4 regions of the Enterobacter nematophilus genome follow, and region 4 is predicted to be linked to each of the others. Evidence: predicted binding sites of a transcription regulator. Region 4 holds the regulator's gene; each other region holds the start of a gene.
What was found. The regulator sigma-54, encoded in region 4, starts transcription at its own class of promoters, with help from an activator protein. The targets are predictions, from matches to a motif close to GTTGGCACANNTTTCGCTNT.
Positions count from the first base shown of each region.

Region 1: a site for sigma-54 is predicted at 2,066-2,085, ahead of norV (anaerobic nitric oxide reductase flavorubredoxin). Genes of this name have one in related genera too.
Region 2: a site for sigma-54 is predicted at 1,698-1,717, ahead of glnA (glutamate--ammonia ligase). Genes of this name have one in related genera too.
Region 3: a site for sigma-54 is predicted at 1,388-1,407, ahead of hypA (hydrogenase maturation nickel metallochaperone HypA). Genes of this name have one in related genera too.

Region 1 covers NZ_JAPKNE010000003.1:584,410-588,621, forward strand. The annotation lists gene norW (NADH:flavorubredoxin reductase NorW) at 1-580, opposite strand, end outside; gene norV (anaerobic nitric oxide reductase flavorubredoxin) at 577-2,019, opposite strand; gene norR (nitric oxide reductase transcriptional regulator NorR) at 2,207-3,721, shown strand; gene gutQ (arabinose-5-phosphate isomerase GutQ) at 3,718-4,212, opposite strand, start outside.
Region 2 covers NZ_JAPKNE010000011.1:85,659-89,870, forward strand. The annotation lists gene typA (ribosome-dependent GTPase TypA) at 1-1,425, opposite strand, end outside; gene glnA (glutamate--ammonia ligase) at 1,804-3,213, shown strand; gene glnL (nitrogen regulation protein NR(II)) at 3,383-4,212, shown strand, end outside.
Region 3 covers NZ_JAPKNE010000003.1:562,827-567,038, reverse strand. The annotation lists gene hycC (formate hydrogenlyase subunit 3) at 1-81, opposite strand, end outside; gene OSH03_RS12390 (4Fe-4S binding protein) at 78-686, opposite strand; gene hycA (formate hydrogenlyase regulator HycA) at 760-1,224, opposite strand; gene hypA (hydrogenase maturation nickel metallochaperone HypA) at 1,436-1,786, shown strand; gene hypB (hydrogenase nickel incorporation protein HypB) at 1,790-2,653, shown strand; gene OSH03_RS12370 (HypC/HybG/HupF family hydrogenase formation chaperone) at 2,644-2,916, shown strand; gene hypD (hydrogenase formation protein HypD) at 2,920-4,041, shown strand; gene hypE (hydrogenase expression/formation protein HypE) at 4,038-4,212, shown strand, end outside.
Region 4 covers NZ_JAPKNE010000003.1:77,350-81,561, forward strand. The annotation lists gene rapZ (RNase adapter RapZ) at 1-130, opposite strand, end outside; gene ptsN (PTS IIA-like nitrogen regulatory protein PtsN) at 176-667, opposite strand; gene hpf (ribosome hibernation promoting factor) at 750-1,037, opposite strand; gene rpoN (RNA polymerase factor sigma-54) at 1,060-2,493, opposite strand; gene lptB (LPS export ABC transporter ATP-binding protein) at 2,541-3,266, opposite strand; gene lptA (lipopolysaccharide ABC transporter substrate-binding protein LptA) at 3,273-3,827, opposite strand; gene lptC (LPS export ABC transporter periplasmic protein LptC) at 3,796-4,212, opposite strand, start outside.

The sequences.
Region 1 (4,212 bases), 510 kb from region 4:
TCAGACGATGCTGTAAGCGACTGCTTACTTCTGCGGGCATCAGCGCCGACAGAATACTCGCCGCGTGGTCAACCAGGGTCACGGATTTTCCCGCGCGGCAGAAATCCATCGCCAGCTCGGTGCCGATCAGCCCGCCGCCGACGATCATCACCCGTTGCGCATCGCGTAGCAGGGTTTCGCTGGCCTGATACTCCTGCTGGCTGTTGAGGGTAATCATCAGCTCGCGGCCCTCAACCGGCGGCACAAACGCAGATGCTCCGGTCGCCAGCACCAGCCTGTCGTACTGCCAGGCTTTCTCTTTCGCTTTCACCACGCGGGCGTCGGCGTCGATGTCGGTGACCCAGGTGTACGGAAACAGACGCAGGTTGAACTGCTCCGCGAACTCCCCCGCCGTCTGGCGGGTGAGATCGTCGGCGCGCTGATTCTGGCTAATGACGTGGCTTAAATCAGGCTTGTTGTACTCGTCCATGCTGTCGGCGGCGATCAGCGTCAGCGGCACGTTTGCGTCCTGCTTGCGGATATTTTTCACCAGCTGGCGGGCGGCAAAGCCCGAGCCGATGATAACGATGCCGTTGTTCATTTAGCCTCCGTCGCCAGTTCGTCAAAGACGTCTTTGCCGAGGGAACATTCCGGGCAGAGGAAGTTGTCGGGCACCTCGCTCCACGGCGTGCCCGGGGCGACATCCTGCAGCGGTTCGCCCAGCGCAGGATCGTAGATCCACTGGCAGACGCTGCACTGCATGCGTGGGCCGAGATCGGCGCTGGCTGCCGCGGAACAGGTTTGCGGCTGTTCCGCAGGTTTTGCGGTGACGTCAGGAAGCGGGGCGAGCGCCCACTGACGGGCGATGTCGCGGCCGTGCTGGCGGCAGATCTCCAGCGCGTCGATATCCGGACGCCATTTCGCCTTCAGGCTCATGGACATCTCAAAGCCCGCATCCTGTAAACGGGTGGAGAGACGGTCTACCGCGCCGCCGCTCCAGCCGTGTGAACCAAAGGCGCTGGCGCGCTTGTTGCGAAAACGCAGGCCGGTCATCTCTTCCACCAGGCCGGCAATCTTCGGCATCATCACGTTATTCATGGTGGAGGTTCCCACCAGCACGCCCTTAGAGCGGAAGACGTTGGTCAATACCTCGTTCTTATCGCTGCGCGCCACGTTGAAGATTTTCACCGCCACGTTCGGGTCAACTTCGTTGATGCCCTGGGCAATCGCGTCCGCCATCATGCGGGTGTTGTTGGACATGGTGTCGTAGAAGATTGTGATGCGGTCTTCCTGATAGTCCGCCGCCCACTTCAGGTACAGCTCGACGATCTGGGTGGGGTTTTCACGCCATACCACGCCGTGGGAGGTGGCAATCATGTCCACCGGCAGGTTGAAGCCGAGGATTTCGGTAATTTTCGGCGTCACCAGGCGGCTGAACGGGGTCAGAATGTTGGCGTAGTAGCGCTGGCACTGCTCGAACAGCTCGGTCTGATCCACTTCGTCATTAAACAGGCGCTCGTCGCAGTAGTGCTGGCCGAAGGCATCGTTGCTGAACAGCACCGCGTCGCCGGTCATGTAGGTCATCATGCTGTCCGGCCAGTGCAGCATCGGGGTTTTAACGAAGATCAGCTGCTTGCCGTTGCCGATATCCAGCGTGTCGCCGGTTTTCACGGTGTGGAAGTTCCACTCCGGATGGTGATGGTGGCCGTTGATGGAGTCAATGGCGTTGGTGGTGCAGTAGATAGGTGTGTTCGGAATGTGGGACATCAGCTCGGTCAGCGCCCCGGCGTGGTCCTCTTCCGCATGGTTGATGATGATGTAGTCGATGTCATTCAGGTCGATTTCACTGCGCAGGTTCTGCACGAACTCGCGGCTGAATTTATGATCGACGGTATCGATCAGCACGTTTTTACCTTCGCGGATGAGATAGCTGTTGTAGCTGCTGCCGCGCAGCGTTTTGTATTCCGTCCCGTGGAAATCGCGCACTTCCCAGTCACGTTGACCCACCCAATGAATGTTATTTTTAACCAGAATAGACATAGCAACCTCAACTTAATACAGCGTTTTCAAATAAGATGGTTTGCTTATATCAAGTTACGTGCCAACTTTTTAACTTATTAATATTCAATGGGTTGTGATTTTGTGCCCAGTAATGAGTAGTCATTATGACTATCCAAAAAAGAGTCAATATGACACTATGCATTGTCAAAATGACAGTGAGGCAGACATGAGCTTTTCCGTAGACGTGCTGGCGAAGATCGCCATTGAACTGCAAACCGGCATCGGCCATCAGGACCGCTTTCAGCGCCTGATCTCCACGCTGCGCCACGTGCTTGAGTGCGATGCGTCCGCGCTGCTGCGCTACGAGGGACGGCAGTTTATTCCGCTGGCTATCGACGGGCTGGCGCAGGACGTGCTCGGGCGACGCTTTACGCTGGAAGGCCATCCGCGGCTGGAGACCATCGCCCGCGCGGGTGACGTGGTGCGCTTCCCGGCGGACAGCGACTTGCCTGACCCGTACGACGGGCTTATTCCAGGCCAGGAGAGCCTGAAGGTGCACGCCTGCATCGGCCTGCCGCTGTTTGCCGGGCAAAATCTGATTGGCGCGCTGACCCTCGACGGCATGTCGCCGGACCAGTTCGACACCTTCAGCGACGAGGAGCTGCGCCTGATTGCGGCCCTGGCCGCCGGGGCGCTGAATAACGCGCTGCTGATTGAACAGCTGGAGAGCCAGAATATCCTTCCCGGCAGCCCGGCGGCGTTTGAGCAGGTGGCGCACACGGAGATGATCGGCCTTTCACCCGGCATGGCGCAGCTCAAAAAAGAGATTGAGATTGTTGCCGCGTCCGATCTTAACGTGCTGATCTTCGGAGAGACCGGTACCGGTAAGGAGCTGGTGGCGAAAGCCATTCACGAAGCGTCGCCGCGCGCGGTCAACCCGCTGGTGTACCTCAACTGCGCCGCGCTGCCGGAAAGCGTGGCGGAGAGCGAGCTGTTCGGTCACGTCAAAGGGGCGTTTACCGGGGCCATCAGCAACCGCAGCGGCAAGTTTGAAATGGCCGATAACGGTACGCTGTTTCTTGATGAGATTGGCGAGCTTTCCCTTTCACTTCAGGCCAAGCTGCTGCGCGTATTGCAGTACGGCGACATCCAGCGCGTGGGGGATGACCGCAGCCTGCGGGTGGACGTGCGGGTCCTCGCTGCGACCAACCGGGATCTGCGCGAAGCGGTGCTGGCCGGGCAGTTCCGCGCCGACCTGTTTCATCGCCTGAGCGTGTTCCCGCTGTCCGTGCCGCCGCTGCGCGAGCGCGGGGATGACGTGGTGCTGCTGGCGGGTTATTTCTGCGAACAGTGCCGGCTCAAAATGGGGCTCTCCCGCGTGGTGTTAAGCCCCGGTGCGAGGACGCACCTTATGAGCTACGGCTGGCCGGGCAACGTGCGCGAGCTGGAACATGCGATTCACCGCGCGGTGGTGCTGGCGAGAGCGACGCGCTCGGGGGATGAAGTGGTGATTCATGCGCGCCATTTTGCGCTGCATGAGGAAAATGCTCCGACCATGAAACCTGCTGCGCCTGAGAGCGCAATCGAAAACCTGCGCGAAGCGACGGAAGAATTTCAGCGTCAGATGATTACCCGCGCGCTGGAGCAAAACAACCGCAGCTGGGCGGCGTGCGCGCGGGCGCTTGAGATGGACGTCGCCAACCTGCACCGGCTGGCGAAGCGTCTTGGGCTGAAGGGTTAGATAATCCCGGCCTGGTAGAAGTCCTGCAGGTTGATGGCGCCGCACAGCCTGCCGTGCTCGTCCACCACCGGTGCGGCGGTGATTTTGCGCTTCATCAGCACCTCTTTGGCCTCAATGGCGCGGCTGTCGGCGTTGAGCGTCAGCCCGCCTTTGGTCATGGCGTCCGACACGTTGGTTTCCAGCCTGCCGCCGCCCACCAGCCAGCGGCGCAGGTCGCCGTCGGTGAACACGCCCCTGACGTTTCCGCCGTCATCGCATACCGCCACCAGACCCAGACCGGTGCGGCTCAGCTCCAGCATCGCGTCCATCACGCTGGTGTCGAGTTTGACCTGCGGAATAGCGTCGTCGGTGCGCATCAGGTGGTGAACCTTGTTGAGCAGGCGCGCGCCGAGCGCACCTGCCGGATGCGAACGGGCAAAGTCTTCCTCATTGAATCCGCGCGCCTGCATTACCGCCATCGCCAGCGCGTCGCCCATCATCAGGGTGTTAAC
Region 2 (4,212 bases), on a different contig from region 4:
AACGTCGTCGTAGTGGCTGAAGGTGGAGTACAGCAGACCCGTACCAGAAGTCATGGTCATGAACTCTGAACGGAAGCCGATCAGGCCACGGCTTGGGATCACGTAGTCGAGACGTACGCGGCCTTTGCCGTCTGGATTCATGTTTTTCAGGTCGCCTTTACGCTCGCCCAGCGCCTGCATCACAGAACCCTGGTGCTGCTCTTCTACGTCCAGCGTTACGTTTTCGAACGGCTCTTGTTTACGGCCGTCGATTTCGCGGAAGATTACTTTCGGACGGGAAACCGCCATCTCGAAACCTTCACGACGCATGTTTTCGATCAGAACAGACAGGTGCAGCTCACCACGACCGGATACGCGGAACGCATCAGCGTCTTCGGTTTCTTCAACGCGCAGCGCAACGTTGTGCACCAGCTCTTTGTTCAGGCGGTCAAGGATCTGACGCGAGGTAACGAACTTACCTTCTTTGCCACAGAACGGAGAGGTGTTGACGTTGAAGAACATGGATACGGTTGGTTCATCAACGGACAGGGCTGGCAGCGCTTCGACGTTCTGCGGATCGCAGATGGTGTCGGAGATGTTCAGCTCACCCAGACCGGTGATTGCGATGATGTCGCCCGCTTCAGCGATGTCGCTCTCGATACGCTCAAGACCCAGGTGAGTCAGTACCTTACCGACTTTACCGTTACGGGTTTTGCCTTCGCTATCGATGATAGTGACCTGCTGGTTAGGCTTCACTTTACCGCGCTTGATACGGCCAATCCCGATAACGCCAACGTAGTTGTTGTAGTCGAGCTGGGAGATCTGCATCTGCAGGGTGCCTTCCAGGTCAACGTTTGGCGCAGGAACACGGTCAACAATCGCCTGATACAGCGGGGTCATGTCTTCAGCCATGTCTTCGTGGTCCAGACCTGCGATACCGTTCAGCGCAGAAGCGTAAACGATAGGGAAGTCCAGCTGCTCGTCGGTCGCGTCGAGGTTAACGAACAGGTCGAATACCTGGTCAACAACCCAGTCAGGACGCGCGCCAGGGCGGTCAACTTTGTTGATAACAACGATTGGCTTCAGACCATGGGCAAAAGCTTTTTTGGTCACGAAGCGCGTCTGTGGCATTGGGCCATCCATTGCGTCAACGACCAGCAGAACGGAGTCTACCATGGACATTACACGTTCAACTTCACCACCGAAGTCGGCGTGCCCTGGGGTATCAACGATGTTGATACGGTAGTCATTCCATTTAATCGCGGTGTTTTTCGCGAGGATGGTAATCCCACGCTCTTTCTCCAAATCGTTGGAGTCCATCACGCGTTCTTGGGTTTCGGCACGCGCATCAAACGTACCGGATTGCTGCAGCAGCTTATCAACCAGGGTAGTTTTACCATGGTCAACGTGCGCGATGATGGCGATGTTACGCAAATTTTCGATCACAACTTTGCCTCAGGCATTTAGAAATAGCGCGTTATTGTACACGGATTAATCGCACTACAAAACAGGATCACAAACATCCCCCGCAAACAAGTATTGCAGAGATGCTTTGTGATCGCTTTCACGGAGCGGTAAAAGGGCACTTTAACGTAAATTGCACCAATATGGTGCTCAATGTTCACATTGAAGCACTATACTGGTGCAACAAATCCATCATGGTGCAGCCCTTTTGCACTATGGTGCGCATGATAACGCCTTTTTGGGGTGTTTTAAAAGTTGGCACAGATTTCGCTTTATAAAAAATACATGGCAACAGCCAGTACCAACAGAAATTGAAGACCTCGTTACCACGACGACAATGACCAATCTGGAGAGTTAAGTATGTCCGCTGAACACGTTTTGACGATGCTGAACGAACATGAAGTGAAGTTTGTTGATCTGCGCTTCACCGATACCAAAGGTAAAGAACAGCACGTCACAATCCCTGCTCATCAGGTGAACGCCGAATTCTTTGAAGAAGGCAAAATGTTTGACGGCTCCTCCATTGGTGGCTGGAAAGGCATTAACGAATCCGACATGGTTCTGATGCCAGATGCAACCACTGCGGTCATTGATCCGTTCTTCGAAGAACCAACCCTGATCATCCGCTGCGACATCCTCGAGCCAGGCACGCTGCAGGGCTACGACCGCGACCCACGTTCTATCGCAAAACGCGCTGAAGAGTATCTGCGTTCTACCGGCATCGCGGACACCGTTCTGTTCGGGCCAGAGCCAGAATTCTTCCTGTTCGACGACATCCGCTTCGGTGCCTCTATTTCTGGCTCCCACGTGGCTATCGACGACATCGAAGGCGCATGGAACTCTTCCACCAAATACGAAGGTGGTAACAAAGGTCACCGTCCTGGCGTGAAAGGCGGTTACTTCCCGGTTCCTCCGGTCGACTCTGCACAGGACATCCGTTCCACCATGTGTCTGGTGATGGAAGAGATGGGCCTGGTTGTTGAAGCGCACCACCACGAAGTGGCGACTGCGGGTCAGAACGAAGTGGCAACCCGCTTCAACACCATGACCAAAAAAGCAGACGAAATTCAGATCTACAAATACGTTGTGCACAACGTAGCGCACCGTTTCGGTAAAACCGCGACCTTCATGCCAAAACCAATGTTTGGCGACAACGGTTCCGGTATGCACTGCCACATGTCTCTGTCCAAGAACGGTACCAACCTGTTCTCTGGCGACAAATACGCCGGTCTGTCCGAGCAGGCGCTGTATTACATCGGTGGTGTTATCAAACACGCTAAAGCGATCAACGCCCTGGCGAACCCAACCACCAACTCCTACAAGCGTCTGGTCCCGGGCTACGAAGCGCCAGTGATGCTGGCCTACTCTGCGCGTAACCGTTCTGCTTCTATCCGTATCCCGGTGGTGGCGTCTCCGAAAGCGCGTCGTATCGAAGTGCGCTTCCCGGACCCAGCGGCTAACCCATACCTGTGCTTCGCAGCGCTGCTGATGGCCGGTCTGGACGGTATCAAGAACAAGATCCACCCAGGCGAAGCGATGGACAAAAACCTGTACGACCTGCCGCCAGAAGAAGCGAAAGAGATCCCACAGGTTGCTGGCTCTCTGGAAGAAGCCCTGCAGGCGCTGGACGCAGACCGCGAGTTCCTGACTGCGGGTGGCGTATTCACTGACGACGCTATCGATGCTTACATCGCCCTGCGTACTGAAGAGAACGACCGCGTGCGTATGACTCCGCATCCGGTTGAGTTCGAACTGTACTACAGCGTTTAATTTAGTTGTTTTACCCGGCGTGAAAAGCGCCGGGGGTAGTTGCCGTGGAAACTTTTAGCCCATCTCCGGATGGGCTTTTTTCTCCACCAACAACCTGATCTCACGCGCTTTTTACGCCGAAACCGCTATACTGCACTAAAACAGTGCAACGACTCCAGGAGACTGCTGAATGGCAACTGGCACGCTGCCCGATGCTGGGCAGATCCTCAATTCTTTGATTAACAGCATCCTGCTGGTCGACGACGAGCTGGCCGTCCATTACGCCAACCCGGCGGCGCAACAGCTGCTCGCCCAGAGTTCACGCAAACTGTTTGGCACCCCGCTTCCTGAGTTGTTGAGCTATTTTTCGCTGAATATTGGCCTGATGCAGGAGAGTTTGCAGGCCGGTCAGGGGTTCACCGATAACGAAGTCACGCTGGTGATCGACGGACGCTCACATATTCTTTCCCTTACCGCGCAGCGTTTGCCGGAAGGACTGATCCTGCTGGAAATGGCGCCGATGGATAATCAGCGTCGCCTGAGCCAGGAGCAGCTTCAGCATGCGCAGCAAATTGCCGCCCGTGACCTGGTGCGAGGTCTGGCGCATGAAATCAAAAACCCGCTGGGTGGGTTACGCGGCGCGGCGCAGCTTCTGACCAAGGCGCTGCCCGATCCCGCGCTGGCGGAGTACACCAACGTCATCATTGAGCAGGCGGACCGCCTGCGTAACCTGGTCGATCGCCTTCTCGGGCCGCAGCAGCCGGGTATGCACGTTTCAGAAAGCATTCATAAAGTCGCTGAACGGGTGGTGAAGCTCGTCTCGATGGAGCTTCCGGAGAACGTCACGCTGGTGCGTGATTACGACCCAAGCCTGCCGGAACTGGCGCATGACCCGGACCAGATTGAGCAGGTCCTGCTGAATATCGTGCGCAATGCGTTGCAGGCGCTGGGGCCGGAAGGCGGCGAGATTATTTTACGCACCCGCACCGCCTTCCAGCTCACGCTGCACGGCGTGCGCTA
Region 3 (4,212 bases), 490 kb from region 4:
ATGGAAAGAGAACACCAGCGCCAGCGCGGCGGCTGCGGCAAAGTACGCCACGGCGCTGTTAATCATAAATATCGCGTTCATTTCGCCCCCTCGTTAAGCGCCTGCAGAAGCGAAAGATCCCCGACGTCGGTATTAATGGTCAGCTCGCGCTTGCGCCTGCTGGTGCGGGCGATATCGCGGATGTTAACCAGGATCAGCGCTTTGGTCGGGCAGGTCCGCACGCAGGCCGGGCCCTGTTCGTCAAAGCTGCACAGGTCGCACTTGACCGCAACAGCGCGGATGCCGGGCACCCAGTCCAGCAGCGTGCTCACCTTCGCCGGCGCGGGTGGTGCAGGCGGCGCTTTGGGGGTATTGGCGTTCGCCGGGATATGCAGCGGGCGGCTGCCGGAGAATTCAATCGCGCCGAACGGGCAGGCGATGCCGCACAGCTTGCAGCTAACGCACAGGCTTTCGTTCAGCTGGACCGCGCCATCGACGCGGGTGATGGCGTTAACCGGGCACACGCCCGCGCAAGGGGCATCTTCACAGTGGTGGCAGAGCTGCGGGGCAGACTCTTTTTCATTACGCATGACGCGCAGGCGCGGCATGGACTGCAGCCCGTGCAGGCGGTGCGTTTCCGAACACGCCGCCTCACAGGTTCGACAGCCTATACAGACCGTCGAGTCAGCAATTACAAAACGGTTCACCGGGCAATCCTCAGGTGATAGTCATTTTTGACGACGAAAAACTGTCTCATCGACACTTTTCGACACTCGGTTATCAGGCAGGGTTTGCGGAAATCTTTCCCGCGACCAGCTGTTTCAGGTCGACCGGCAGGTCGTGTTCAACCGCGGCGTAGAGACCGTTGTAAACCGGCGCGATTTTCTCCAGATAGTGCTCAAGCACCTGCTGGCGATCGCGGTTGCTGACGTAGCCGTCGACCATGCCGTCGGCCATCAGCTGCGCCTGCGCAATACGTTGTTTTTCACCCTCTTTATTCTCAACGTAGTACTCGATGGTGTGGCTGTTAAAGCTGTCTGCCAGGGTCACAAAGACCGTGAAATGACCGAACAGGACAAAGCGCATATCCCCCTGCGCCGCACAGCTCATCGCATGATGCAGACGGGCTTTTGACAGGGTGATCCCCTGAACCAGAGAGTTGCAGTAGAGGTGCCACTGATCCTGAAGCTGCTGGTGGCGCTGCGCGATGTAATCCGCTTTTTCGCTAATTTCCCAAATAGTCATAGAAGGTATCCGGTTAATGGAGATAGCGGCTGTTAAGCAGATTCCGTGCCAGTTTTTAATTCATTGATTTAAATAATTTTTATCGAAAAAACCACTGTCAACGCCGCCGTGTCGACGTGTCATTTCGACAGCGTTGACATCGTCACGCCGTAACGCAAATCAAGCTGGCACCGTTATTGCATTCACTGGCGCAAATCATTGAGGAGGCGTCATGCACGAAATCACCCTCTGCCAGCGGGCTCTGGAACTTATCGAACAGCAGGCAGTGCAAAACCACGCGAAGCGCGTCACCGGCGTCTGGCTGAAGGTCGGGGCGTTTTCCTGCGTCGAGACCAGCGCCCTGACCTTTTGTTTTGAGCTGGTGTGCCGCGGCACGCTGGCGGAAGGCTGCGCGCTGCATATCGACGAGCAGCAGGCGGAGTGCTGGTGCGAGCAGTGCCAGCAGTACGTCACCCTGCTCTCATCAAAGGTTCAGCGCTGCCCGCAGTGTCAGAGCACGGGTCTTCGCATCGTGGCGGATGACGGCATGCAGATCCAACGCCTCGAAATCGAGAAGGAGTAATGTATGTGTAGTACCTGCGGTTGCGCCGAAGGCAACCTCTATATAGAAGGGGACGAACACCGCCCCCACTCCGCGTTTCGCTCCGCGCCCTTTTCCCCTGCCCCGCGTCCTGCGGCGGCCCTGACCGGCATCACCTTTGCGCCGCAGCGTTCCGACGCGGGCGATCTGCATTACGGCCACGGCGAAGCGGGCACCCACGCGCCGGGCATGAGCCAGCGCCAGATGCTGGAGGTGGAGATCGACGTGCTGGACAAAAATAACCAGATCGCCGCCCGCAACCGCGCCCGCTTTGCCGCGCGTCAACAGCTGGTGCTGAACCTGGTCTCCAGCCCCGGCTCCGGCAAAACCACGCTGCTGACCGAAACGCTCAAGCGCCTGAACGAACGCGTCTCCTGCGCGGTTATCGAAGGCGACCAGCAAACCGTTAACGACGCGGCGCGCATCCGCGAAACCGGCACGCCCGCGATTCAGGTCAACACCGGCAAGGGCTGCCACCTGGACGCACAGATGATTGCCGACGCCGCCCCGCGCCTGCCGCTGGCGGATAACGGCATCCTGTTTATTGAAAACGTCGGCAACCTGGTGTGTCCGGCCAGCTTTGACCTCGGCGAACGGCACAAGGTGGCGGTGCTCTCCGTCACCGAAGGGGAGGACAAGCCGCTGAAGTACCCGCACATGTTCGCCGCCGCCTCCCTCATGCTGCTGAACAAGGTCGACCTGCTGCCGTACCTGAACTTCGACGTGGATAAGTGCCTTGCGTATGCCCGCGAGGTGAACCCGGACATTCGCATCCTGCTGGTTTCTGCCACGCGCGGCGACGGGATGGACGCCTGGCTGGACTGGCTGGAGAGCGAACGATGTGCATAGGCGTACCGGGACAAATCCATTCCCTCGACGGCAATCAAGCCAAAGTGGAGATTTGCGGCATCCTGCGCGACGTGGACCTGACGCTGGTGGGCAGCACCGATGAGACGGGCGCGTCGCGCCTCGGCCAGTGGGTGCTGGTCCACGTGGGGTTTGCGATGAGCGTGATTAACGAAGCGGAAGCCCGCGACACGCTGGACGCGCTGCAAAACATGTTTGACGTGGAGCCGGACGTGGGCGCGCTCCTGTACGGCGAGGAGCGCTAGCCTATGCGTTACGTTGATGAATACCGCGCGCCGGAACAGGTGATGCAGCTTATCGGGCATCTGAAAACGCGCGCTGCGCTTCTGGACTACACGAGCGAAAGGCCGCTGCGGATCATGGAGGTGTGCGGCGGGCACACGCACGCCATCTTCAAGTTTGGCCTCGACCAGCTGCTGCCGGAGAACATCGAGTTTATCCACGGCCCAGGCTGCCCGGTGTGCGTCCTGCCGATGGGGCGCATCGACAGCTGTATTGAAATTGCCGGCCAGCCCGGCGTCATTTTCTGCACCTTTGGCGACGCGATGCGCGTGCCGGGGAAAAACGGCTCGCTGCTGCAGGCAAAGGCGCGCGGCGCGGACGTGCGGATCGTTTACTCGCCGATGGATGCCCTGACGCTGGCGATGGACAACCCTGAGCGCAAGGTCGTCTTTTTCGGGCTGGGTTTTGAAACCACCATGCCCGCGACGGCCATCACGCTGCAGCAGGCGAAAGCGCGCGATGTCGGTAACTTTTTCTTTTTCTGCCAGCATATTACGCTCATTCCCACGCTGCGCAGCCTGCTTGAAGAGCCGGACAACGGCATCGACGCGTTCCTGGCACCAGGCCACGTCAGCATGGTGATAGGCACAGACGCCTACGGTTTCATCGCTGAGCAGTACAATCGTCCGTTAGTGGTGGCTGGTTTCGAACCGCTTGATCTACTGCAAGGCGTGGCCATGCTGGTTGAGCAGAAAATAGCGGCCCTGAGCGCGGTGGAAAACCAGTACCGCCGCGTGGTGCCCGATGCGGGAAATGAACGGGCTCAGCAGGCGATAGCCGACGTGTTTAGCGTTGAGGGCGACAGCGAGTGGCGCGGGCTGGGGCTGATTGCCGAATCCGGCGTGCGCCTGACGCCTGCCTATCGCGAATTTGATGCCGAAGCGCACTTCCGCCCGCAGCCGCAGCAGGTGTGCGACGATCCCCGGGCACGCTGCGGCGAGGTGCTTACCGGCAAATGCAAACCTCATCACTGCCCGCTATTTGGCAACACCTGTAACCCGCAAACCGCGTTTGGCGCGCTGATGGTCTCCTCTGAAGGGGCATGCGCCGCGTGGTATCAGTATCGCAACCAGGAGTGTGAAGCATGAACACGGTGGAAATGGCGCACGGAAGCGGTGGACAGGCGATGCAGCAGCTGATTAACCGGCTGTTCATGGAGGCCTTTAATAACCCCTGGCTCGCGGAGCAGGAGGATCAGGCGCGCATCGCGCTCTCAACCCTCACCGCACACGGCGACCGGCTGGCGTTCTCCACCGACA
Region 4 (4,212 bases):
ACGTGCGTGCCAGATCGGGCAATAACACGACCGGCAGGTTATCGACGCAGTAAAAACCCATGTCTTCCAGCGCGCGCAGGGCAACGGATTTACCCGACCCTGAACGACCGCTGACAATCATCAGCACCATGTTCCGTTTCTCCTCAGGACAACAGATGTGAAGGCCATCACCTGGTTATGCGTCATCCTGATTGCCTTCTGCTTCAGTGATAATTTGATAAAGCTCTTCATCACTTTGGGCTGAGCGCAGTCGACGGCAGATGGTTTTATCCGCCAGACGTTTAGCAACCAGCGAAAGCGTATGCAGATGGGTCTTGGTCTGGTCGGCAGGCACCAGCAGCGCGAAGAGGAGATCGACGGGCTGGTTATCAATGGCGTCAAAAGCGATTGGCGTTTCCAGCTGCACAAACACACCGACGGCACGCAGGGTGTCCTCTTCCAGCTTGCCGTGCGGGATCGCGATGCCGTTGCCGATACCGGTACTGCCCATCTTTTCACGGGTCAGAATTGCTTCGAACACCACCTGCGGCGGCAGGCCCAGCTGTTTTGCAGCCAATTCACTGATGATCTCCAGCGCACGTTTTTTGCTCTGGCAGTGAACGGCACTGCGGGTACATTCCTGGTTAAGGACATTGCTCAGTTGAAGAGCGGAATCGTTGTTCATCATAATTTCACCTAAGCGCTAACTGTACAAATGGCCTGTTGTGTTTCACAACAGGCCGTCCTGCACCCGTTAACTGCCCGGACAATTAGTGTTGTTTCAGTTTATCTTTATGTTTATTGAGCTGTCGCGCAAGCTTGTCAATCAAGCCGTCGATAGCCGCGTACATGTCCTGCCCTTCCGCACTGGCATGGAGCTCACCCCCGTTTACATGCAGGGTCGCATCCGAGATATGAGTCACTTTCTCCACTTTTAACACAACGTAGACCTGGTTGATCCTTTCGAAATACTGCTCGAGTTTCGCGAACTTAGCGTTCACGAAGTCACGTAAGGCCTCAGTAATCTCGACGTTGTGTCCTGTGATATTGAGCTGCATAGTGTCTTCCTTATCGGTTGTGTCAGACCAGCTGTTTACGCTGGTTAGACGGCGGAATGGATAAAGACTCTCGATACTTCGCAACAGTACGACGTGCCACCATAATACCCTGATCGGACAGCATGGAGGTCAACTTACTGTCACTTAGTGGCTTCGCGGGGTTCTCCGCGGCGATCAACTTCTTCACCAGGGCGCGAATCGCCGTTGAGGAGGCTTCGCCGCCACCCTCGGTGTTCACATGGCTGGAGAAGAAATACTTAAGCTCAAAAATACCGCGCGGACTGTGCAGATACTTCTGCGTGGTAACGCGGGAAATGGTGGATTCATGCATCTCGACGGCCTGGGCGATATCCGCCAGCACCATCGGTTTCATATACTCTTCGCCCTGCTCAAAGAATGCCTGCTGCTGTTCAACGATGCAGCGGCTCACGCGAAGCAGGGTATCATTCCGGCTCTCCAGGCTCTTTATCAACCATCGCGCTTCCTGAAGATTGCTGCGAATGTATTGATTGTCGGAGTCGTTGCGCGCGCTGGTACACATGGAGGCGTACTGCTGGTTGATTTGCAGGCGAGGGATGCTGTCAGAGTTCAGTTCAACGACCCAGCGGTCATTGTGTTTTCTGACCAGCACGTCCGGGATAACGTACTCGGGTTCGCTGGTCTGGATCGACTGACCGGGACGCGGATCGAGGGACTGGATGAGATTTACCGCCTCTTTCAGCACCTCTTCCTTCAGGCGCGTCACGCGCATCAGGGTGCGGAAATCGTGGTTAGCCAGAAGATCCAGATGATCGCTGATGATTAAGCGTGCCTCGTCGAGCCACGGTGTTTCTTTGCTGAACTGAGAAAGCTGGATCAGCAGGCAATCGCGCAGATCTTTCGCGGCCACCCCGACCGGATCGAAGCGCTGAATGCGTTTCAATACCGCTTCAATCTCCTCAATCTCAATCTCTTCATCGCCCATGCTTTCCAGAATGTCGTCCAGCGTGACGGTCAAATAGCCGGTGTCATCAACGGCGTCGACAATCGACGTGGCAATGGCGCGGTCGGTATCGGAGAAGGGGGTAAGCTCTACCTGCCACATCAGGTAATCCTGCAACGACTGGGTGGTTTCACCCTGGTAGACCGGTAGCTCGTCGTCCTGGTAGTCTGCACGCGTGCCGGAAGGGGTGCCGGCGGTATAGATTTCATCCCAGCTGGCATCCAGCGGAAGCTCGTCCGGCATCTCTTTTTGTTCGAGTGCATCCGCGGTGTCGAGCGCTTCTGTGTCCTGCAACTGCTGGGTATCTACCTCGTCATGAAGATCGGCTTGCTCCAGCAGGGGGTTGCTGTCCAGCGCCTGCTGGAGCTCCTGCTGGAGTTCTAAGGTGGACAGTTGCAACAGACGAATTGCCTGCTGTAACTGCGGCGTCATCGCCAGCTGTTGGCTGAGCCTTAATTGCAAACCTTGCTTCATGTTCAGAGCATTTTTCTCCGGTTCGGCGTTACGTTACCTCTACCCTATCAGAGTCTGAAGTCTTCCCCAAGATAGACGCGCTTAACATGATCGTCTTCGAGGATCTGCTGTGGCGTACCGTGAGCGATCAGATTGCCCTGGCTCACGATATACGCGCGTTCACATACCGCCAGCGTTTCACGAACGTTGTGGTCGGTGATCAGCACGCCAAGCCCGCTGTCACGCAGATGCTCGATAATGCGTTTAATGTCGATAACGGAGATCGGGTCAACGCCCGCAAACGGTTCATCCAGAAGGATAAACTTCGGATTGGCGGCCAGCGCGCGCGCAATCTCAACACGACGACGTTCACCCCCGGACAATGCCTGGCCCAGGCTGTCGCGCAGGTGCTCGATGTGAAACTCTTCCATCAGCTCGTTGGCGCGATCCTGACGCTGTTCGTTGGTCAGGTCGTCGCGAATTTGCAGGACCGCCATCAGGTTATCAAAGACGCTCAGACGACGGAAAATAGAGGCTTCCTGCGGCAGATAGCCGATGCCACGGCGCGCGCGCGCGTGCAGCGGCAGCAGGCTGATATCTTCATCGTCAATAATAATGTTGCCGGCATCGCGCGGCACAATGCCAACCACCATGTAGAAGGTGGTGGTTTTACCCGCACCGTTCGGGCCAAGCAGGCCCACAATTTCGCCGGAGTTGACGGTCAGACTGACATCTTCTACGACACGGCGGCCCTTATAGGCCTTCGCGAGATTTTTTGCAGTTAATGTTGCCATAGCGAATTAGTTACTCTTCTTCTGTGCCGGGGCCTGGCCCTTGCCTTTGTCCTGCAGCTGCGACGGAACCAGCACGGTGGTTACGCGTTTGCCTTTCTCGCTGGAGGCCTGCATTTTTTGCTCTTTCACCAGATAGGTAATCTGGTCACCGGTAATATTGCTGTCCAGCTGTTCCAGGTACGCTTTTCCGGTCAGGATGACCAGATCCTTCGCCAGCTCATAGTGCATATGCGAGGCGTGGCCCTTCACCGGCTTGCCGTTGTCCTGCATCTGGTAGAAGGTGGCCGGGTTGCCGTAACCATCAATGATCTCTTTGCCCTGCTCGCCGCCCGGACGGGTAACGACCACTTTATCGGCGTTGATTTTGATGGTGCCCTGCGTCACGACGACGTTACCCGTGAAGGTGACGACGTTACCCTGCATATCGAGAGACTGGGTGTCGGACTCGATATGGATCGGCTGGTCGGTATCGCCCGTTACAGCAAGCGCGGGGAGACTGGCCGCCAGCATCGCGCTGGCGATAATTACTTTAAGGCTGAGTTTGTTTGTTTTGAATTTCATAGGAGGTTCTAACCTTTTCAATCAGCTCGGCGTTCTTGCTGCGTAAGTTCCCGCGCATTCTTAAACCGCTGGAATTAAATGTTGTGCCATACAGTGTGACCAGATCCTGCGACGTCACGTCCTGGGTTACCAGGTTGATCTGGGCATTATCCGTCGTAATTTTTCGCAGTTGCGAGTCAGCGGTCAGGGCGTTGACTTCAACGTGGCCATACAGATAAAGCATACGGTCATTTGTCAGTTTGGCCCGATCTGACTTAATTGACCACGTCGGCACTTTGTCTTTATCGAAAGTGGTCATGACAGGTTGGGTAAACCACGAAACGCCGTCATCGGAAAAGTATTCAACGTGCTGGGCAATCAGGCGATAGTTCAGCGCACCTTCCGG